One region of the Serpentinicella sp. ANB-PHB4 genome, then DNA from elsewhere that is predicted to be linked to it. Evidence: riboswitches for the same ligand, from Rfam matches in the RefSeq annotation. Region 1 holds a riboswitch; the other holds the start of a gene.
What was found. A riboswitch is a leader RNA that binds a small molecule or an ion and turns the genes downstream of it on or off. The one in region 1 is predicted to bind FMN.
Positions count from the first base shown of each region.

Region 2: linked by a shared signal. The riboswitch ahead of RH915_RS02955 (ECF transporter S component) and the one ahead of ribD (bifunctional diaminohydroxyphosphoribosylaminopyrimidine deaminase/5-amino-6-(5-phosphoribosylamino)uracil reductase RibD) in region 1 are both predicted to bind FMN.

Region 1 covers NZ_JAVKGO010000009.1:221-7,632, forward strand. Annotated here, with positions in the region: gene RH915_RS08140 (hypothetical protein) at 296-634, opposite strand; gene RH915_RS08145 (DUF1576 domain-containing protein) at 631-2,094, opposite strand; gene ribH (6,7-dimethyl-8-ribityllumazine synthase) at 2,388-2,849, opposite strand; gene RH915_RS08155 (bifunctional 3,4-dihydroxy-2-butanone-4-phosphate synthase/GTP cyclohydrolase II) at 2,851-4,065, opposite strand; gene ribE (riboflavin synthase) at 4,082-4,741, opposite strand; gene ribD (bifunctional diaminohydroxyphosphoribosylaminopyrimidine deaminase/5-amino-6-(5-phosphoribosylamino)uracil reductase RibD) at 4,726-5,847, opposite strand; FMN riboswitch at 5,985-6,109, opposite strand; gene RH915_RS08170 (DMT family transporter) at 6,170-7,093, opposite strand; gene ytaF (sporulation membrane protein YtaF) at 7,218-7,412, shown strand, end outside.
Region 2 covers NZ_JAVKGO010000002.1:68,667-82,917, reverse strand. Annotated here, with positions in the region: gene RH915_RS02970 (Spx/MgsR family RNA polymerase-binding regulatory protein) at 1-154, opposite strand, end outside; gene RH915_RS02965 (sigma-54 interaction domain-containing protein) at 454-1,842, shown strand; gene RH915_RS02960 (hypothetical protein) at 2,180-2,362, shown strand; gene RH915_RS02955 (ECF transporter S component) at 2,442-3,059, opposite strand; FMN riboswitch at 3,179-3,301, opposite strand; gene RH915_RS02950 (VanZ family protein) at 3,407-3,964, opposite strand; gene RH915_RS02945 (DUF6449 domain-containing protein) at 4,036-6,060, opposite strand; gene RH915_RS02940 (ABC transporter ATP-binding protein) at 6,032-6,934, opposite strand; gene RH915_RS02935 (GntR family transcriptional regulator) at 6,927-7,313, opposite strand; gene RH915_RS02930 (bifunctional diguanylate cyclase/phosphodiesterase) at 7,486-9,222, opposite strand; gene RH915_RS02925 (L,D-transpeptidase family protein) at 9,543-10,919, opposite strand; gene RH915_RS02920 (VCBS repeat-containing protein) at 11,092-11,820, shown strand; gene RH915_RS02915 (hypothetical protein) at 11,995-12,162, shown strand; gene RH915_RS02910 (hypothetical protein) at 12,225-12,422, opposite strand; gene RH915_RS02905 (inositol monophosphatase family protein) at 12,572-13,345, opposite strand; gene RH915_RS02900 (hypothetical protein) at 13,481-14,059, shown strand; gene RH915_RS02895 (J domain-containing protein) at 14,136-14,251, opposite strand, start outside.

The DNA of each region.
Region 1 (7,412 bases):
CTCTATATTGTCTTTCTCGCCAACGTGTGGCGTGAGATATTATAATAACACTTCATTTTATTTATGTCAATATTATTTAATGCCCTATTTATGGAATTTACCCATTTATTTAATTCCTATACATTATATATTAACTTTATATATTAACTTTTTTACAAATGTAATGTTTCTTATAGTAGCTGACTTTATTCCTTATATAGATATAATAAGAAGATCATCAATCTTATGTTTATCAATATAAGATTAATAACGGCAGCATATCTTACTACGCCACCGTTACTCATTAACTCATAGGTTATTTCTTTATAAATACTTTTATCTTTAGTTGCTGATTATCACATTTGGCTTGGCCATCTTCACTTACCATTCCAACTAAATTTAACTCATCCTGATCTCCAGCCCCTAACAGCTCCCAGTAATAGTCTTCTACTGCTTCTTGTCTTGGGACATTCAGAGATTCATTTAATGTTTCTATCTCTTTCTTAGATATTCCATGGCAGTCTCCCAATATGGTAATATCAATCCCATTATCTATAACTTCTACATTAATATTCATTTTTGATAAACCTAGTTTGTAACAATGATTCATTAATTCATCTACTACTTTTATTGATTTGATTTTTTCATCTATCATAGCGACTCTTCCTTTCTAACAAAGGCTTCTACTACAGGTATTAATAATGCAGCGACCATACCTCCTGAAAATCCGTTGTTGTAAAGATTCATACCTCCATGTAGATAACCTACGTTCATTACCATAGCCATATGCATAAATCCTGCTAGCATACCAAATTTCCATCCAAATTCCCCGGCTATAGGGGCTAAGGTTGTACCAAATAGTGCAGCTAGCAATGGCCCCATTGCATTGGTATCCCAAACAAAGAGCTTGCTTGCTAAAAACACACCGATTAATACAGGTAGAATGTTTTTTGTGTGTTTTCCAAAGGCACCAAATCCAATAATAGTGAAGATACCACCAATTATCGGCCCATTTAGTTCTCCACCAACAAGGAGTATATAAATCATCGTTATAAAACCTAATATACCCATATTAATAAAGCTTAAACCAAACCCATCTAGAATAACAAAATCAGTTACTGCTCTACCAGATCTCCCTAGTAACGCTTTATAACCTTTAAAGGATTTGTTGTTAAATATAAGACCGATAATAAGCATAGAAACAAATATAATTGAAAGATATATCGTTAACACTGTGTTATACCCTTCTGCTGCAATCCCTAATGTATCATGATTAAATCCGAAAGCTCGTAATATTGCCATTGATAATGTTCCAACCATCCCAGCTGTAAAACCAATATTGTATAAGTTAAAACCTTGGTGAAACTTTACAAAGTGAGCACCTAACGCAGGCAAAGCAAATCCTACCAATACCCCTGCACCATTGGCTACTAAAATTGCTGGCACCATTGGTATATCATACCCGAAAGTAATCTGACTGATCAATGGGCCTAAGGCTGTACCAAATAGAGCTACTACAATAAATTTACTAAAGGTCTCTTTTTTAAGTTTAGAATAAATTAACACCCCTAATAATACTGCCCAAATATTATAAATATTTTTTCCAAATAGGGCGAATCCTCCAATTGTAAAGATAGCGGCAATAATCGGACCATTGTACTCTACTTTATTTATTTTTACAATTAGCGTAGCGATCAACATTAAAAGTCCACAGTTAAATAGCGCGGCTCCTACGTTACCAATAGCCATATAGTCACTTACAAGAATACTTTGGGCTATGGTCAGATTTTTTAAACCTTCTATGATCTCTGATGGACTATTAAAAATAAATGCTGTTAGCATAAAGAAAATAGAATATGCTAGCATTATATTAAATTTAGTACTATCTTTTACCGGTGAAAGTTTTTCTTTCACTTCATTTTCATCACTTTCTTTCGTATCTTCTTTATTACTTTGTTCATTCAGTTGGTCATCCGGTTGATTATCTAATTCTTCCTTTTCTTCGTTGTCGGACTCCACTTCATTCACTTCTTGTTGCTCATTTGATTCTAGCACCAAATCATTTTCATGATTTTCACTTAGTGAATCTACTTCCACATCTTTCTCATCCTTCATACAACTGTCCTCCTTGTTTATTCAATACCCATTATCTAGTGTCTACACAATATGTAGTGTAGCATTTTATACACATTACAAATCGCAAGGTGTAACCCAATGATTATAATGTACAATTCAAATGCAAAATATAATAATTAAAACGTTTTACCAAACTATTATAAAGCTTTGTGATATTTATCACAAGTCAAATATTAAAATAGTATTACCTATTTATAACTTTTTTGTTAGTATGCTTCTGCAATAATAAAATAAGGGAATGCATATATACGCATTCCCTTATAACTTATTTTTTACATTTCTTTATATAGGTTTGCCATTTCTATAGCAGTTACAGCTGCTTCAAACCCTTTGTTTCCTGCTTTTGTTCCAGCTCTTTCTATGGCTTGCTCTATTGTATCTACTGTTAGCACTCCAAAAATAGTAGGTATTTCTGACTCTAGGCCAACCAATGCCACCCCTTTTGTTACTTCGCTAGACACATACTCAAAATGTGGTGTGGCTCCTCTAATCACGGCTCCTAAACAAATAACTGCATCGTATTTATTTGATTTAACCATTTTCTTAGCTGTCAATGGTATTTCAAAAGCCCCAGGTACCCATGCTAAATCTATGTTGTCTGTAGAGCCCCCATGTCTTTTGATGGCATCCACTGCCCCATCTAACAATTTTGAGCCTATAAACTCATTAAATCTACCAATTACAATGCCGAATTTCATACCTTCACTGACTAATTTCCCTTCAAATACGTTCATATTATTGTTCCTCCTTGAATTCTAGTAAATGTCCTAGTTTTTGTTTTTTTGTTTTTAAATAGTATTGATTTCTTTCATTATGATTCATTTGTATTTTCTCTCTATTTACAACCTCAAGGTCATATCCACCTAGTCCAACAATTTTTTTAGGGTTATTTGTCATTAATCTGATTTTCCTAACACCTAAATCTTTTAAAATTTGTGCACCAACACCGTAGTCTCTCATATCATCAGGAAATCCTAGTTCTAGATTTGCTTCAACTGTGTCATACCCTTTATCTTGGAGGGCATAGGCTTTAAGTTTGTTGATCAGACCAATACCTCTTCCTTCCTGTCTCATATAAAGTAGTATACCCGTACCTTCCGCTTCTATTTTTTTCATTGCTGCAGCAAATTGGTCGCCACAGTCACAACGCAAAGAACCAAATGCGTCTCCAGTTAAACATTCTGAATGCACCCTTACTAAAACCGGTTCCTCTTTATTAATTTCACCTTTTACTAAGGCTACATGATGTTCTCCGTTGGTTGTATTTTCATATCCTACTATTTTAAAGTCACCATGCTTTGTTGGCATAGCTGTTTCCGTTACCCTTTCAACTACCTGTTCATGCTTTCTTCTATAAGCAATCATATCTGCTATTGTAATTATTTTAAGATCATGCTCTTTAACAAATTCCATCAGTTGTGGCACTCTAGCCATGGTACCGTCCTCATTCATTATTTCACATATAACACCTGAAGGGTGTAATCCAGCCATTTTTGATAAATCCACTGAAGCTTCAGTGTGCCCAGCCCGGACCAAAACGCCTCCCTCTTTAGCTAACAATGGGAATATGTGTCCTGGCTTTTTAAAATCTTCAGGTTTAGCTTCTTTTGAAACGGCTTTTTTAATTGTTAGAGCCCTTTCATGGGCTGATATTCCGGTGGTTGTTTCTACTGCATCTATGGATACTGTAAAAGCAGTGGTGTAGTTATCCGTATTATTGGTTACCATTTGGGGTAAGTCTATTTGTTTAACTTGTTCTTCAACCATAGGTAAACAGATAAGCCCTCTACCATACTTCGCCATAAAGTTGACCATTTCTGGTGTGATTAGCTCTGCTGCTGCAACAAGATCTCCTTCGTTTTCTCTATCTTCATCGTCAACAACAACAATAATCTTACCTTGTCTAATATCTTCAATTGCTTCTTCAATTGTATTAAATTTAAAACCCATATTCGCCCTCCTTAAATTAGGATAAAAATCCACTTTGTTTTAGGAAATCCATACTAATATCTTTTTTCTCAGGTTTTGATTCCATCTTCGTTATGTTGACCATTTTTTCAATATATTTGGCTATCATATCGCACTCTAAATTAACAAGGTCCCCGATTTTTTTGTTAATTAATATTGTTTCATCTTTTGTATGAGGTATCATTGATATTTTAAAACACTCATGATCGACATACGCCACAGTTAAACTGACCCCGTCCACAGCGATTGATCCTCTTAAAACAATGTACTTTAATAACTCTGGTGCCGCACTAATTGTTATCCATGTGGCATTGTCTTCTTTTTCAAATTGACTAATCATTCCTACCCCATCTATATGACCACTTACAATATGGCCTCCTAATCGATCACCTACAGCCACAGCCCTTTCTAAGTTAACCAAACTGCCTTGCTTCAAATCTTTTAAATTACTATTCCTAATAGTTTCAGCCATAACATCGACTTGAAATGAATTTGTTTCAAATCTATTAACGGTTAAACATACACCATTTGTAGCAATACTATCCCCTAGTTTTACATCTTTTAAAACTTCTGTTGCTTCAATTATCATACTTGATCCATCCCCACTCCGATGAATCTGTTTAACTCGCCCAATCTCTTCAACTATTCCTGTAAACATTTGTTATCTTCCTTTCTTACATAACCTTCTATAAGAATATCCTTCTCTATTGTTTGTAAGGATACGTCCTCAATTAAAAAGGCCTCGTCTACTTTTGAGAGTCCATCCCCTTCTACAGGAGTAATAGCCTCTCTCCCCCCTACAATTTTAGGGGCAATAAAGGATATGACCTTATCTACAACATTAGACTCCAGAGCAGAGTAGTTTAATGTGCCTCCACCTTCTAGAAGAATACTATCAATCTTTTTTTCACCCAGTATAGTCATCAAATCATTTAAGTCAACTAGTCCATATTTCTCTTTTGTTAATACCACATCAACGCCGTAGTTAATCAATGCATCTACCTTTGTTTTAGAAGCTTGCTCTGTTGTTACAACAATTGTTTTTTGTTCTTTAGCAGTTTGAACAACATAGGAATCCAGTGAAATCCTTAATGCTTTATCATCAACAATTATTCTCGTTGGATGATTTACTTCAACTCCCGGAATCCGTGTATTCAGTTTTGGATTATCTTCATTGACTGTAGTTACTCCTACCATAATTCCAGACACTCTATTCCTAATGTGATGAACGTATGCTCTAGATGCTTCTCCAGTAATCCACTTCGAGTTTTTTTGCTTTGTTGCAATTTTACCATCTAAGGTCATTGCGGTTTTCAAAATACAAAAAGGTCGATTTGTTGTTATGTATTTTATAAAAATTTCATTTAATAACTTTGCTTCTTTTTCCATAACACCGGTTACAACCTGTATGCCATGTTCTCTTAGAATGCTGATTCCACGCCCTGCCACCAAAGGATTTGGGTCTTCTAAGGCAACAACTACTTTTTCTATCTTACTTTTAATAATCGCTTCCACACACGGTGGTGTCTTGCCATAATGAGAGCAGGGTTCAAGGGTGACATATATTGTTGCTCCTTTTGCATCATAATTTATTTGTTCCAAAGCATCTACTTCGGCATGATTGCCACCATAGTAGCGATGATATCCTTCAGCTAGAATTTTATCGTCTCTTACAACCACCGCACCTACTAATGGGTTTGGCCTTGTTTTACCCCAACCTTTTTCAGCTAGTTGTAATGCTCTCTCCATATACTTTTTATCCATTTTACACCTCCTGTAAACGGACTTTAATTTTTCTAAAAAAATAAATGCCCTGAATTTAATAAATTCAGGGCATGTTTTGTAAAATTACATAACACATTTGCGGAAATTTTACCTACAATATACCTATTGTAAATTCCTGCTACCTTCTTTCATCCAGACTATACTGTCGGCTCTGGAATCACACCAGATCAACCATAATGGCTCGCGGGCTTCGCTATACGTTACCGCCGGTGGGGAATCTCACCCCGCCCTGAAGGACATTGTTATTTATTTGTTAATCGTATATTAGCACACCATAAATTCAATTACAAGCTTTTTTATTTTAACTTTCCCTCGGCTTTGCAACCTTATTCACTAAAATTGATTTTTCTGCATTTACGATATACACACCGATTACTATTGTTATTCCTCCTAATAGCTGTAACGGATATAATTGTTCTCCTAACATAATATTAGCAGCAAACACCCCAACAAAAGGCATTAGATTTATGTATACATTGGTTGAGGATGCCCCTAAATTTTTTAATGCAAATAGATAGAGAAAATAACATAATGCCGAGCAAATAGCACCTAAATACAAGATATGTATCCATGTTGACGGTGAAATTGGCTGCCACCTACTATGTTCCACCAAGGAAAATGGGATCAAAAATATGGCGCCAAATAAATTTTGATAAAAAGTCAAGAATACTGTTGGATATTTACCATCTAATTTTTTACTTAAAATTGAATAACTAGCCCAACTTAAAGCTGCTCCAATTAATAAAAGTGAGCCTATTATCTCTTGCATATTTGTATTTATTGATAAAGAGTTCCTAATTACAAAAGACACCCCTAGTATAGAAAGACATATTCCTAATCCTTTTTGTAGGCCAATAGGCGTTTTGAAAACAATTCTTTCTAAGATAATGGTGAATAAAGGAACAGCAGCTAATAAAATCGTTGCGTTTGCAGCACTTATCAAACTAACCCCATAATTCTCAAAATTGAAATAAATTGTTACGCCTACCAATCCACATAGCATTGCGGGGAGTATATCTCCTCTTTTCAACTTTTCTTTTTTATATTTAGCTTTTTTTATAGTAAATAAAATAATTGATGCAATGGTAAACCTTAATAAAGCTAACGTTGATGGAGGCACTTCGGCAATGGCTATCTTACTACTTGATGTAGATATCCCCCAGAAAAAAACAGTTAGTAAAATTGCTAGTGTCGACAATACTTTTTCTTTCTTATTAATATTCATTTAGATTCCTTCTTTCTTACACATATTCATTCCATTATATTTTCTAAAAATATTTTTGTAAATAGCACGCCTTTATCATTCCTACATAATATGGAATTGAACAGTATCCTTAGGAGGGGATTTTATGATAGAAGGTATTTTAATTGCAATCGCAATCAGTATAGATAGTTTGAGTGTTGGTGTGGCTTATGGTGTGAAAAAAATTAAGGTTCCCATCCTCTCGTTAATTATCCTTGATTTCCTTTCAGTCAGTTTTCTAGCCTTAGGCTTTTTTGCTGGAAATATGCTGCTTAAATTTGTCCCGGAAATATGGACTCAG
Region 2 (14,251 bases), on a different contig from region 1:
CACTCTTATTAATCCATTGTTTAAGTTCTTCCTCTGTTGGATTGTTTTCTACTATGTGCCTTTGTTCATATGTAATTTGATTATCGTCTAACCATTTTTTCGCTTTTTTACAAGTTGTACATTTAGGATATTCTAAAAATAAATAGTTCGTCATTTACTCATCTCCTTTGTTATTTAAGAAAATTGCATAGTTATATTAGGTTAATCGTTATAACCTATAACACCCTTTGATACTGTAATTACTGTAATTGCAATTTTTTACTTCAATCTCTTTTTAAGAATTACCCAATTTGTATTAAATTAATCTAAAGTTTTTCATACTACTATTAACTATCGACTTTTTTACCTATTGGTATAAAGATAAATGAATATTTTAACTGTTTGAAATTAAGAGGAATTAGAAACTTCTATAACGAAAATAGTATAGTAAAAAGCTCTTTGAGGAGTGATCTTATGCAAACAAAATTTAAAAAGATACTTCCTAATGAATTAGATGAAATTCTTGAGTCATCATACGATGGTATATACATAACTGATGGTCAGGGCTATACCTTAAAACTAAACAAAGCCTATGAAAGGATCAGTGGCATAAAGCGAGAAGAAATATTAGGCAGAAATATGAAAGAACTGGTACAAGAAGGTTATCTTTCAGAATCGGTATCTCTATTAGTTCTAAAAAAACGAGTTAGAACCACTATAGAGCAAGAATTTTCAAATGGTACAAAAGCCTTAGTAACCGGGACGCCAATTTTCGATGAACAAGGAGATATATCACTAGTTGTTACCAATGTTCGCGACGTAACAGAACTAGTGAATTTAAAGGATGAATTAAAAAAAAATCGTGAACTTACAGAAAAGTATTTCTCAACTATTGAAGAGTTGAAAAAACAAATTATAAAAACTGATCATATGGTTGTTGAGGATGAAAAGATACTAGAGTTACTCAAAGTAGCACAACGGGTATCGCAATTAGATGTTACTATACTACTATTAGGAGAAACCGGTGTCGGAAAAGAAGAAGTTGCTAGATTTATTCATCAGAATAGCAGCAGAAAGGATAAACCTATTGTAAAAATAAACTGTGGAGCCATTCCTGAAAATTTAATAGAATCAGAGTTATTCGGATATGAAAAAGGTGCTTTTACAGGAGCAAAAAAAGAGGGAAAACCCGGCCTTTTTGAAATAGCTGAAGGTGGTACTATATTCTTAGATGAAATTGGTGAATTGCCCTTAGAGCTACAAGTAAAACTACTGAGAGCATTACAGGAAAATGAAATTGTGAGAGTTGGTAGTGTAAAACCTATCAAAATTGACGTTAGAATACTTGCAGCAACAAATAGAGACCTTGAATACATGGTAAAAAACAAACTGTTTAGGGAAGATCTATACTATCGATTAAATGTTGTACCATTTTCAATTCCACCCTTAAGAGAACGAAAAAAGGATATTGTTCCTTTAATCTACTTTTTTACAAATAAAATAAATAATAAATATAATCTTAATAAAAAGTTTTCAGCAGAAGCATATCATTGTTTTATAAAATATGATTGGCCTGGCAACGTACGTGAGTTGAAAAATATCGTTGAGAGAACAATAGTTGTTAGTCCTAATTCAGAAATTGGATTAGAAGATCTTCCTAAACAGCTATACCAAAAACACAACTCTATTAGTATTAATATAGATGAGGATTTACAACCATTAAAAACCGTTGTTGAGAATATCGAAAAGAAATTAGTTGATAAAGCCTATGAAAAGTTTGGAAATGTTCGTGCAGCGGCTAAAGCGTTAGAAATTGATCCCTCTACCTTTGTTAGAAAAAGAAGAAAATACCAAAAACAGTAGCGTTTGTTGTGTAATTGCAACAGTTGCATTTACACAACATTTACATGTAACCTATACAATTCTCTATATTACCTGATTTGAAATTTAAATAAAAAAGGTTTGATGCAAATTTGCATCAAACCTTTTTTTATTTAAGATATTTTTTCCTTTTAAAATCCTAAATATCATTTTAATTATTAATATTTAACATAATTTTTTAAAAGATAAACCTCTAAATTTCAACTACTCCATGCACTCACTTTCTTTTTTCTACTTTCTAAAAAAAGTCTGGCATAATCTTTGCTCTATTAGTAGGTACGAACTAACCAAATAACTTTAATGAAGGGTGGATTATATTATGATAAAAACTAAAGTGGATACAAAAAAAAGTAGTATATTTGCTAAATTACTTGCACTACCAGAAGGGCCTAACCACGATACGTGTTTAGAATTTAAATACTATCTCCCGTTAGATGAGTCTAGACGTAAAGCATTACTAGCATCTTTTTCACAAGGTTTTAGTCAGAGGTTGCAGAAATAAGTTTAATAATGCCACCTTATCTCCTCCAAAGTTTCTTAGTTTAAAGACCCAAATCATTGGTTGATTAGGGTCTTTTACTTTATCTCTTTAAAATCGGAGAAATCTTTTTATAGATAAGTAATGTTATTAGTGCAATAAGTAATCCTTTGAAAATATTAAAAGGTGTTACTCCGTAGATAACTAGTGTTCTTATATCCACAATTCTGCTGTTCACAACAGTTCCCATCTCAATAATATTTTCGATAGGCATGATTTTCGAATAAAAAGGAATAATCAAATAGATATTTGATAATGCGCCTACAAAAGACATTATAACTGTCCCAACTAATGTTCCGATTATTGCGTGGGTTTTGTCTTTTTTATAACGATAAATTAAAGCCGCTGGTACAACATAGGCTGTCCCAACAATAAAATTTGAAAGCTCACCTACTCCTCCTGTTGAGGTTTTGGTTATCAAATGTAAAATATTTTTAAGTAATTGAATAAGCATTCCCGCAACTGGTCCTAGGGTAAATCCACCGATTAGTGCTGGTACATCTGCTAAATCAATTTTTAGAAATCCCGGAAATATTGGTAACGGGAAATGTATCAACATTAATACATAAGCAATTACTGCTAGCATTGAAATTTTAACTAGATTACTCGTAGTTAGTAGTGTTTTTTTGTTCACACCTATAGATCCATTTACATTTTGCATAAGTATTCCTCCTAATAATATCATTAAAGTTGAGGAGAACAGTGTGTTTTAAGTTTGTGAAATAAATCACAAAATGCCCAAAAGAAAAATCCCTTGGGCATGTAGAATCACAGTTTTATTTCGCTCTTCTCCCATCCAGACTTTACTGTCGGTACTGGAATTTCACCAGTTCAATCAATAAAATATTGATTCGCGGACTTTTAACCGCCGGTCGGGAATTTCACCCTGCCCTGAAGAATTAAATGTTATTTAATTTTCTTGTTTTCATTATAACCTTTTACTTTTAATTTGACAAGTATTTAACAGCAAAATTCGACAATAATCATCATTCCTTAATTTGGATTATACTATGCAATAAACCGATGAATCCACTTACTTAAAACTATTCTATATATAAAATATCCAATGATGCCTCCTACTGTATTTAAAATTATGTCATCTATATTCGCTGTGCGTAAAAGAACGAGTCCATAATAAGAAAAAATAAGTTGGTAAATTTCTATGGTTAAAGAAGTAAGCATTGTGTATAGGACCACTTTTTTAAAGCTTTTTATGTGAAATAAAACCGGAAAATAAATCCCTAATGGCAATAACATTACTAAATTATATAAAGATAGTTTAACAGAATTCAAAAAAAACCAGTCAGTTCCGCCTCTATTATACATTTCTACCCAATCTTGTAAAAACTTAAATGGGACTAATTGATAAGATATCCCTCGATATTCTCTTAATGGCGGTATATTAATGCCCCCAGTGGTCACCTGTACCACATATAATAAATAGAAAATAAAGCTATATCTAACTATTCGTTTTAGTAGCTTACTTTTCTTGTGTTTGAAAAAGTCGGATATTATATAAAGGACTAATAATAGACTACCTATTGGTACGATGTCAATACGATACATTGTTCAACCTGCTCTCTATTAATTTAATATAGAGGGGAGAATTTCCCCTCTATATTTTCTTTGTTAAATTGTTAGTTAAAGAAGTCCTCTACATACTGAGGAACACTTCCTTCAAAAAAGTTTTCAAGGGTAATCATGTTATTTTTTTCATCATAAAATCCTACTTGGTATCGTAGTTCTCCTCTGTGATAATTTCCTGATTTTTTAAGGGCCTCATTGATTTTGATTTTATCACTGGTCTCATAGCGCTTTATTGTGTTTGAGTCATCTCTATCTTCAAAACCTACTCTTGATCCACCCTGAAATTCCTCAACGACAATATAAGCTACTTGATCTTCTGTAAGCCTAACTTCATTTAGGTAGCCTTTCTCTTCAAGCCATTGGTCTACATGTTTAAAGTTTTTACTCCAATTTGTATGGATTTCTTGGATCACTTCACCATATAGACTTTCCATTTCTTCTCCTTGGGCAAGTAGAATACTGATGTCTCCCCATCTTCCTGATTTTTCAATGGTTTCATAGTCTGCTTCTAAAATATCTCTTCTTAGTGCTTCTACTAGCTCTTTTATTTCATCTGGGTCCGTTATTGCTACATGTCCCCCATTAGTATAACTATTGATTTGAATTCTTTGCATGGATTTAACTGCAGTATTAAGTACCGGATAATTATTTATTTTATGCTCTTTTGATTCAACCAATGGCTCGTAGTAATCTTCGTAAAACTCGCTACCCACTGGACTATAAGTCCTTACAAAGTTTTCTCCATTATTTAGTTCATATACAATATGGAACTGTCTAGTATCTCTTCGGTGGGATGCTCCTTTGATATTCCATTTGTTATCAATAATGGTTTGGTGCATATTTAATATTCTTTCTATATTTTCTTCTTCTCTGTAAATAAAGTTGAATGATTCACTTTCTTTCATTCTTTCATAACTGTAATGGGTTGGCCCTAAGTAAACACCCTGTATTTCTTCTTTAGTTGGTATTCTTCCCTCAAACCCGACCACATCAAAGGCTAGTGTACTTACTAATATTGTAATTATTAGACCGTAAATCGCATAATTTACAAAAAGCTTTTTTGTAAAAATTCGTACAGATTTTTGTAAAATGCCTTCTGCGATTAAATACCCAAGTAGAGAAAATGTAATATACCCTATATATACCCAAGTTAAGTTTCCGTCTGTTGCATAATAGAAATATAATCCCGCTACAAGCATGACACAAAACGTTACGCCGTATTTAAATATAATCTTTAATGGGTTAAAAACAATGACTTGTAGATTGTTCTCAAGCTTCCTCTCTTTATAAATATATAAACCTATCCCTAGCACAGCTAAAATGAATACTGAATATGCAATAGCTTCCTTTGCTGTGAACATATTATTAAATAGTCCGCCTAAGCGAATAATGGGCGATAATCTTTCCATTCCTGTGTAACCTAATCTTTCATAACTTTCCCAATTAAATCCAAAAAGGTACATTGTCATGTTGTTTAAAACTAGTGTGTATAACCCAACAGGAAGTAATAATACAATGTAAGTTAATATTCCTTGAGCCACTGTTATCCCCGTCACTGTTCCAACAAAAACGGTGCTGGCAAACATAATTAGATTTGCTAAAATCATTGTACCAATCCATACGAAAACTTCTTTAACAGTAAACAATATTGCTAGATCAAAAATAGCTCGTATGATTAGGATAATGATCCCGGTAAGCAGTATCGGTACAACAATAAATCCAATTCCAGCTAATACATAACTGATAAAAAGTCCTTCTCTTTTTATTGGTAAACTATGAATCATGTCTGAACTATCTTTATTTTGTAGGTATCTAAAAAGCAATAACCCTACAACCACCGGAATAGTGAAAATAGAAACCATTATGATACCACTATTAAAGTATAATATATTTTGGTGTATTCTAATACTATTTAAATTTTCTTCTAGATTCGGTAAATATCTTTGAACTTCCATAATAATTTGAAGGGGTACAGTTAAAAACAATGCGATAAAGTACAAAATCGGTACCCAGTATAGTCTTTTAATTTCATTCCTAATAATGCCTTTACTGAAATATGATGTGATCGATTTCATAACCCGTATCCCCCATTTCGTATATAAATACTTCTTCTAAACTTAAAGGTAATACATCTAACACCGCAGGGTTTAGTTTACTAAAGTGATGCATAATCCCTTCTCTTTCCCCCCGCACAATATAGACTTGTATGCTCCCCTTGGTTTCTTTGTGTAAAACTTCTAGTTCTTCTAATGCTTGTGGTTTTACTTCTTCTTTAAAGGCCACTTGTACTTTGTGCACATCCTTTTTTAAATCGTCCATATCTTTTTCTACAATCATTTTTCCTTGATGTAAAATACCTACATGGTCACATAGATCTTCTAATTCCCTTAAATTATGGGATGAAATAATAATTGTTAAGGAGCGCTCGGCTACATCTTGAAATAAAAGGTTTTTTACCTTTTGTCGCATGACAGAGTCTAATCCGTCTAAGGGCTCATCTAAAATCAGTACTTCTGGCATAGCAGATAGGGCTAACCATATAGCTACCTGTCTCATCATCCCCTTAGAAAGTCGATTAATTTTTCTATTAAAGTCTATTTTAAATACTTGCTTTAGATTACGGTACCTCTGCTCATTCCACTTAGGATAAATGCTTTTATAAAATTTTGCCATATCTTCTATGGTATAGGACGAAAAGAAATATAAACGATCTGAAATAAATATAACCCGTTCTTTTAATGCTATATTTTCAAATACCGGTTGTTCATCAATTAAAACTTCACCAGTATTTGGTTTGTACAGTCCAACTAGTGTTTTTAATAAGGTTGTTTTTCCTGCACCATTTGAACCTAAAAGGCCATAAATGGACCCTTTCTTCACAGATAAGTCTACTGAATCAATAGCTTCAAATCCCTCGTATTTTTTTGTCAGATTTCTAACACTAATCATTTTGATCCCTCCCAACATTATTTTCTACTTCTTCAATTACCTTTAAAATTTCATCTTTACCCATGCCTAAGTATATTGCTTCCGATAATATTTTTTTTAATTCCGTTTTAAGTAACATAAGCTTTTCCCTTTGGTCTCCTTTCTCTATCTTCTGAACGAAATTTCCTTTTCCTTTCACTGTGTAAATGTACCCTTCTCGCTCAAGGGCTTTATAGGCTTTTTGTATTGTATTTGGGTTAATGGTCAGCTCCTGGGCTAATGTCCTCACTGAAGGTAACTGTTCATCTGCTTTTAAAACATCTTCCATAATTAGTGTTTTAATCTTTTCAACTAATTGCTCATAAATTGGTAGTCTGCTTCTCAAGTCTAACTCTAGCATCGTCTTCCTCCTTTCTAAAAAATTAAATTAACCTAATTTCACTTTATGTATTATCTGTTATATGTGTGTTAGTTGTATTAGTACAGTTATAGTATAAAATAAAGCTCTACTTTTGTAAAGCCTTATTTTATTATATTAACTTTTTTAGTATTTAAACTATTGATCTTTAATTTTATTTTATCCACGACCCAAGCTCGGCAACAGGTTTGGGCTTGCAATAAAAATAGCCTTGCATTAAATCACAATTTAATTTTAATAATATATCCCTTTGTTCTTCACATTCTACACCTTCTGCTACAACTTTTAAGTTCATGCGATGACATAATTCTATAATAGACTCTGTTATATATTGATCCTTCTCACTAACTAATAAAGAATCTATGAAGGATTTATCTAATTTTAGCTTAGATATTGGTAATTCTTTTAAATAGTTCAACGACGAGTACCCTGTTCCGAAATCATCTAAAGCAATAATGAAACCTTTTTGTTTCAATAAGTCGAAAACTGCTAAAGTCTCTTCTATTCCTTCTAATAAAGTTGTTTCTGTAATTTCCAAAATTATATCCGATGGCTCTACATAATACTTTTTTACTAATGCTTCTAAAAAACTTACTAAGCCTTTATTAATTAAACCCTTTGGAGAGAGATTAATTGAAACAAAAAAGCGCTTATTAGTTTGTTTTTTCCAGTGCTCAACTTGCTTAAATACAGCCTCAAAAATTTGTTTTTCTAATTGTAGAATTTGTCCCGTTTTTTCTGCTATAGGGATAAACTCACAGGGTGAAATGAACCCTCTTTGGGCATCATTCCAGCGTATTAGTGCCTCAAACCCAACTAATTCTTCCTTCACTGTTTCTAAAATTGGTTGGTAGTACATACAAAATGCTTCTGTTTGTAATGCTTCATTAATATCATGCATATAACTGGTTTCTTTATAGGCAAATTCTCGCATGCTCTCTTGATAAATTCGGAACTGATTTTTTCCTTTAATTTTTGCATAATATAGCGCAGTATCTGCATACTCTAGTAGGCCATTGAAGGTGGGGGCATGCTCAGGACACAAGGCAATACCAATGCTTGCAGTTATACAAATTTGATGTCCTGTCAAAAACTGATTATATCTAAAAATTTTAAGCACTTCATTAGCCTCTTTATATAAATCACGTTCGTGATCGTAGAATAATAAAAGTATAAACTCTTCTTCACTATCTCTACCCAAAACAAACTTTTTATTTAATTTTTCTTTTAATTTTTTTGAAATATTTTTAATTACTTCATTACCCAACTCATAGCCTACTAAATTGTTAATGTATCTAAAATTATCTAAATCAATGTAAAAAATAGCAACTTTCTGATCGCTTTTATTTAAATCATACATTGCTTCAAATTCTACATTGAGTTTTGCTTTATTCGGCAGATCAGTTAGCGGATCATAGTAAGCCAACTGATATAATTGTTGATTCATTTTATTTTTTGATTCCATCTCCTCTGTAATGTCAATATGTAATCCTGCAATTCTCAAAGGTTTCCCACTTTGATCCATTTGTATTCTTCCACGACTTAAAACCCAACGATATTCTTTATCTGATTTTTTAATACGATATATATTCTGGTATATTCCAACCTTTTTAACTAGATAGTCTTCTAAAATATTGACTGCTTTTACTTTATCTTCAGGATGAAGAAGATTTTTCCATCCCTCTAATGAATCAATTTTTCTAGACGGTTGACTAACTGTCTCTTCTTTTGAAGAAAAGAAGTATTCGCCATTTTGCAAATTCCAATCCCAAATACCATCATTTGTTCCTTCTAATATAAATTGATTTCGCTCAATAATGTTTGATATACTTGTGTCTTTTTCCTGTGGGGAAGCTTTTTTATTTATTTTGGTTTTACGATTGTTTATCACTTCATTTCCCCCTCTTTAAAATATCAATTATTGCCTCTATTATGTATTAATTATAATATAAAATACCCCGTAAGAATGTACTCAATCAGAATGCTTTTATAAAATTTTTAGTAATCACTATGCACAAAATATCTGCAATTATATAGAAATTGTAACATTTTTCCGTTGTATTATCTTGTTTTTTGTCTAAAATAGTAAAAAATACCTATGTAAAATAATACATTTATTAAAAAAATCTAACTTTCTTAGATATAGAAAGTTAGATTTTTTAAATGTTTAATTTGATTCAGTGCAATGAATGCTGCTTATTATTTATTTTACTATTCAATAACAATAACCGCCCCATCTTCGATGTTCATCCAGTTATATAAAAATTCTGCATGACTTGTAAAGTTACGTACACACATATTTGAGCGTGGAAAAGTTCCAATTGTATGGAGGTACTCTATTAATCCAGGATCAATCTTTTCTCCATTTTCTTCTTCATAAGCTACTGGAACACCATGGATGTAAGCACCTCCTGTAAAACGAATAGCAAAAGGCGCATACCCTGCAATATCCTGTGTGCCACTTTGTAGATACTGAAAACGATCTCTTTTTTGTATTGCCTTATAGCTTCCTAATGTGGTTTCAAAGGAAAAATCACCTGGAATACCTGTAGTTGACAAGGTATAAGAAATAAGATTTAGCCCGTTTTCTGTCACTTCAAAGGCGGCTTGGTTTTGCTGATTCCTATCGATAACAACTACATGATTTAACTGGCTCAGTGTATTATCTAAATCTATATATTGCCGTGGTACATAAAATTCTCCGCCAAAAGTTGGTGAGAAGACCCGATAAAATTCATATACCTCTTCTAGTACACGTACTAGCATACCATCGGGTATATACCTATAATCACTTTCTAAATCAGCTTCCGCATATGCAGGTGCACTATGATAAAAACGATATCCGTGCTCATCTAGTGCTTCATCTCCATTTTGTGGTGGTACCCCATTTTCAAATTTATAATTTGATATAAAATGAAGCTCTCCTTGTTCTAATTCGTTTAACAACTCGCCTACTGCCTGTTGCTTACTATCGAAACGAAATATCCTAGGTGTCCCAGTATTTGAATGAACATATCCTTCTTTTAGTTCTCCTTCACTCTCAAAAGCAACCCTATACCATATATTTGAATCTTCTATTGCATCTCCTTCTACTCTCTGCAATAGAGCGACTTTATGTAGACTTTCTATTTCCTCTACAACCTCTCCATCAGGTACAGGATTTTCTCTAACTATAACGCCTTCTTCAGCTGTTATAAGAAAGTAATCGAAAGTTAAATTATATTTTAAATATTCAATAGCATCATTAACCCCTTCAGGCAATATACTTTCATATTGTTCTAATACCGTATTCATTTCTTTTGACCCAATGTTTTCTAGTAGCGCTTCTTTCTGCTGTTGGCTTATATTTGTTATTCTACTGGCCTCTTCTTCCGTAATTTCTACATCATCTTCTATATCGAAGCCATTAATGTTCTCTTCTACAGCTTCTTCATCAGTTTTTGCGAGTTTATCTTCCTTTGATCTATCTGTAACCTCCTGATTAGGGCCTGGATCTGTTTGTTCTTCTTCTGTAGGTCTTTCCAACGCAGCACACCCAGTCATAACAACCATTACTATAGCAAATATTATCATCTTTCTTCTACGCATAAACTCAACCCCATTCATTTTTTACTTATACACAATATTAGCTTTTACAATGGAATTCGGTATTATGTACTTGTATAGTAATAAATTATGAAGCAGAATGCTAGTTTCTCAGCACAATCTTTCTGCTTTTTCATATACTGAGATAAAGCTTATATCTTAAGGAGGAAAAAGTATGAACTATAGTACCCCTTATAATCCAATCTATACAAGTCCTATAATTATTTCTGCTGCACATGGTGACGTTACTGGGGATGGAATTTCTGATTACGTTTATCTCACTGGTATAACAACTAGTGATAGTCCATATGTGCAGAAGATTACGTTAGTCATTCAAGATGGAAGAACTGGTATGAAAAAAAGTGTTCCCCTTAAATCCGATTCTGGGTATAATCCTACCTTGTTCTTAGGTGACTTTACTGGAAACCATGTTAAAGATATCTTTATTAGCATTGCTTCCGGAGGTAGTGGTGGCATTATGTTCTATTATATTTACTCCGACTTTTGTAATATAACTAGGCTTTTATTTGACTATGAAGTTTTTAACAATGCTTACAAATATGACATTTGCTATAAAGATTATTATAAGGTTGAAGTAAGAAATATTACGAAAGGCATTAAATTTATAATTGATATTTCTACTAGGGATGCTGATTACTTACATGAAATATACCATAAAGATGGTAAGCTAAAATCACCTATTGATGGCTTCGTAAACCCACTAAGTGGACTTTATCCCGTAGATTTTGATACGAATGGTGTTTATGAGTTATTAGCCTATCAAAGAATTTCTGGTCGTTATGCGGCAGATGCTTTAGGCTATCTTAACACTACTTTAAAGTGGGATACACAAAATTTTGTTATGGATCATCAGAATGTTCTTATTTTTGGTGTTGAGTGTTGAGATAAAAGAATTATGGTGCAATATTCTAAAGTAGTAATTTAATAAGTTATATAAATTAAGTGACTTCCTCTTTTAAGAAGGAATCATTTAATTTATATTTTCTTCACTTTAGTTCTTTCCCTTACAATTTATGGTATAATTTTAAGTACTGATATTTGATAAGGGAGGTGTCTAATGAATAGAAGATTTCTGCATAACCTACAAATAGTAGATCGGAGTACAGGTAAACTTTTGCATATTAAATATAAAAGTTTAGTTGTGATTGTATGCACAGTTGTTATTCTCCTATCCATACCGGCATGTTTCATTTATTTACTTAATAACGGATATTTACCTAAGTAGTGAAATGATAAAAGTCCTAAAAGTATTAAACTTTCAGGACTTTTATAAATAGTTTTTTTGAATTACCAAGTACCAAATAATCCTCTTCCACCAAATAATACTACTAGCAATAAGAAGAAGAATAACAGACTATCCCCTGACGTTCTAAATAAACCACAATTACAGAAAATTATAACTAGTAGTAAGAAGAAAAATAATAAACTACTGTTTCCGTGCCTTGAAAACAATCCACCCAAAACGCCCTCTTTTTGAACGCTCATATATTACACCTGCTTTCATAATATATTATTTAGAAAGAGACACCGTTACCTATCTATCTCAATCTTAATATATATAGTATGAAAAATAATAAATTAGGTTCTAGTTATAGTAAATATTTTACATATTAGGATAAATGATATATACAATATTATTCTTTTATTAATTGTCTTAACTCAGAAAAGATATAAGGGTTCCCAGCGATAACTAAATATCCTTTTTCTAGTTGTCTTTTATATACTTTTCCCCCGGCCTCTTGTATAAGCAGTAGTCCTGCTTCAAAATCCCATGGATTAATTTTGTACTCCCAATATGCTTCAAATCGTCCCGCTGCCACTTGACATAAATCTAAAGCTGCACTACCGGTTCGTCGCATCCCACCTACATTTAAAACGACCGCATTAAATTGTTGTAAATTATTTAGAGAATCGGTTTTTCTGTCATAGGGAAATCCAGTTGCTATAAGCGAACTTGTCATTTTAGTGACACTAGATACTTGTACCTTCTTTCCATTTAGAAAAGTACCTTCTCCCTTCACCGCTTGGTAATGCTCCTTAATCATTGGTGCATAAATAACACCAACTACTGTCTCTTCTTTATGTTTAATTGCTACTGATATACAAAACATCGGAAACCTATGGGCATAATTAGTTGTCCCATCAATGGGATCAATAATCCATTTATATTCTGATGTTCCTCTTTGACCACCTTTTTCCTCTGAAAAGATTGTATCGTTAGGAAAAAAGTTTTTTATTTTATCATGTAAAAATTCATCCGTCCAAATGTCCATCTCTGTGACCAAATCAATATCATCATCTTTTTGTGATATGTCAATACTTTCATTCATTCGTAGCAATTGTTCTTTCCCTGCTTCCATTACCCATTGGTTTAGATTTTCTAAACGTTGTTTCCACTCATCCTTCATTAATATTACCTTCTTTCCTAATTAGCGTTATATCATGTTGCGTTCATTTATTGAATCTATCATTTATTTTGTAAAACTATCCAGTTTTATTTTAACATCATAGTGTGCTAAAATAAAATAAGAAAGGGTGGTATTATGTTAACTACTACTGGTATTATTTTACTAATACTTAGTATTGCTTTATCAATACCTTATATACGATCATCAAGAACTAAGCTTTTTGATAAATATTTCCAAGTTGATATTGAAGAAAGTTACAATCTTGTTGACTTATATCCAATTAAAATTACTGGTACTATCAGGCCTACGGTTGATTATTTAGATATCCCCTATGAGGATCTTGATATAGTAATTAATACAAAAACAATTCGTGGAACAATTGTAAATAATAAAATATCACTTGAACTCATTCAGTTAAGCGACCGAAGAAAAGCACTTTATTTAATTAAAAAACATTATACTAAAGCTGTTCAATCATATATTACTGAAACACTTACAAATAAAAAACAATTTATTGAACTAATTAATATTTCAAGCAAAGAAAAAAGATCCCTTGAAAAAATTGCATGTAACACTTGTAAGCACCGCCTAAATTGTCCTTTAGAGTTTAATAAATGTACTTATGAACGGGAAACCAAAGACATTATATTAAGTAAAGGTATCAAGGTAAATACCACTAAAAATTACGAGCTTAATAGTACCACTAACTATTAAACAAAGCTGTCCGAGCACCTTCATAAAAAAATTGATCCTTTAATTAAGGATCAATTTTTATTTTTCTCGTTTTTAATTAACGATTTTTTATACTCTTATACCTTTGTATATTGTCTTCATTTAGAAACTCATATGCATTTGTAATTTCTTGAAAGGCTTTTGTCGTATCCTTATCCTTATTTAAATCAGGAT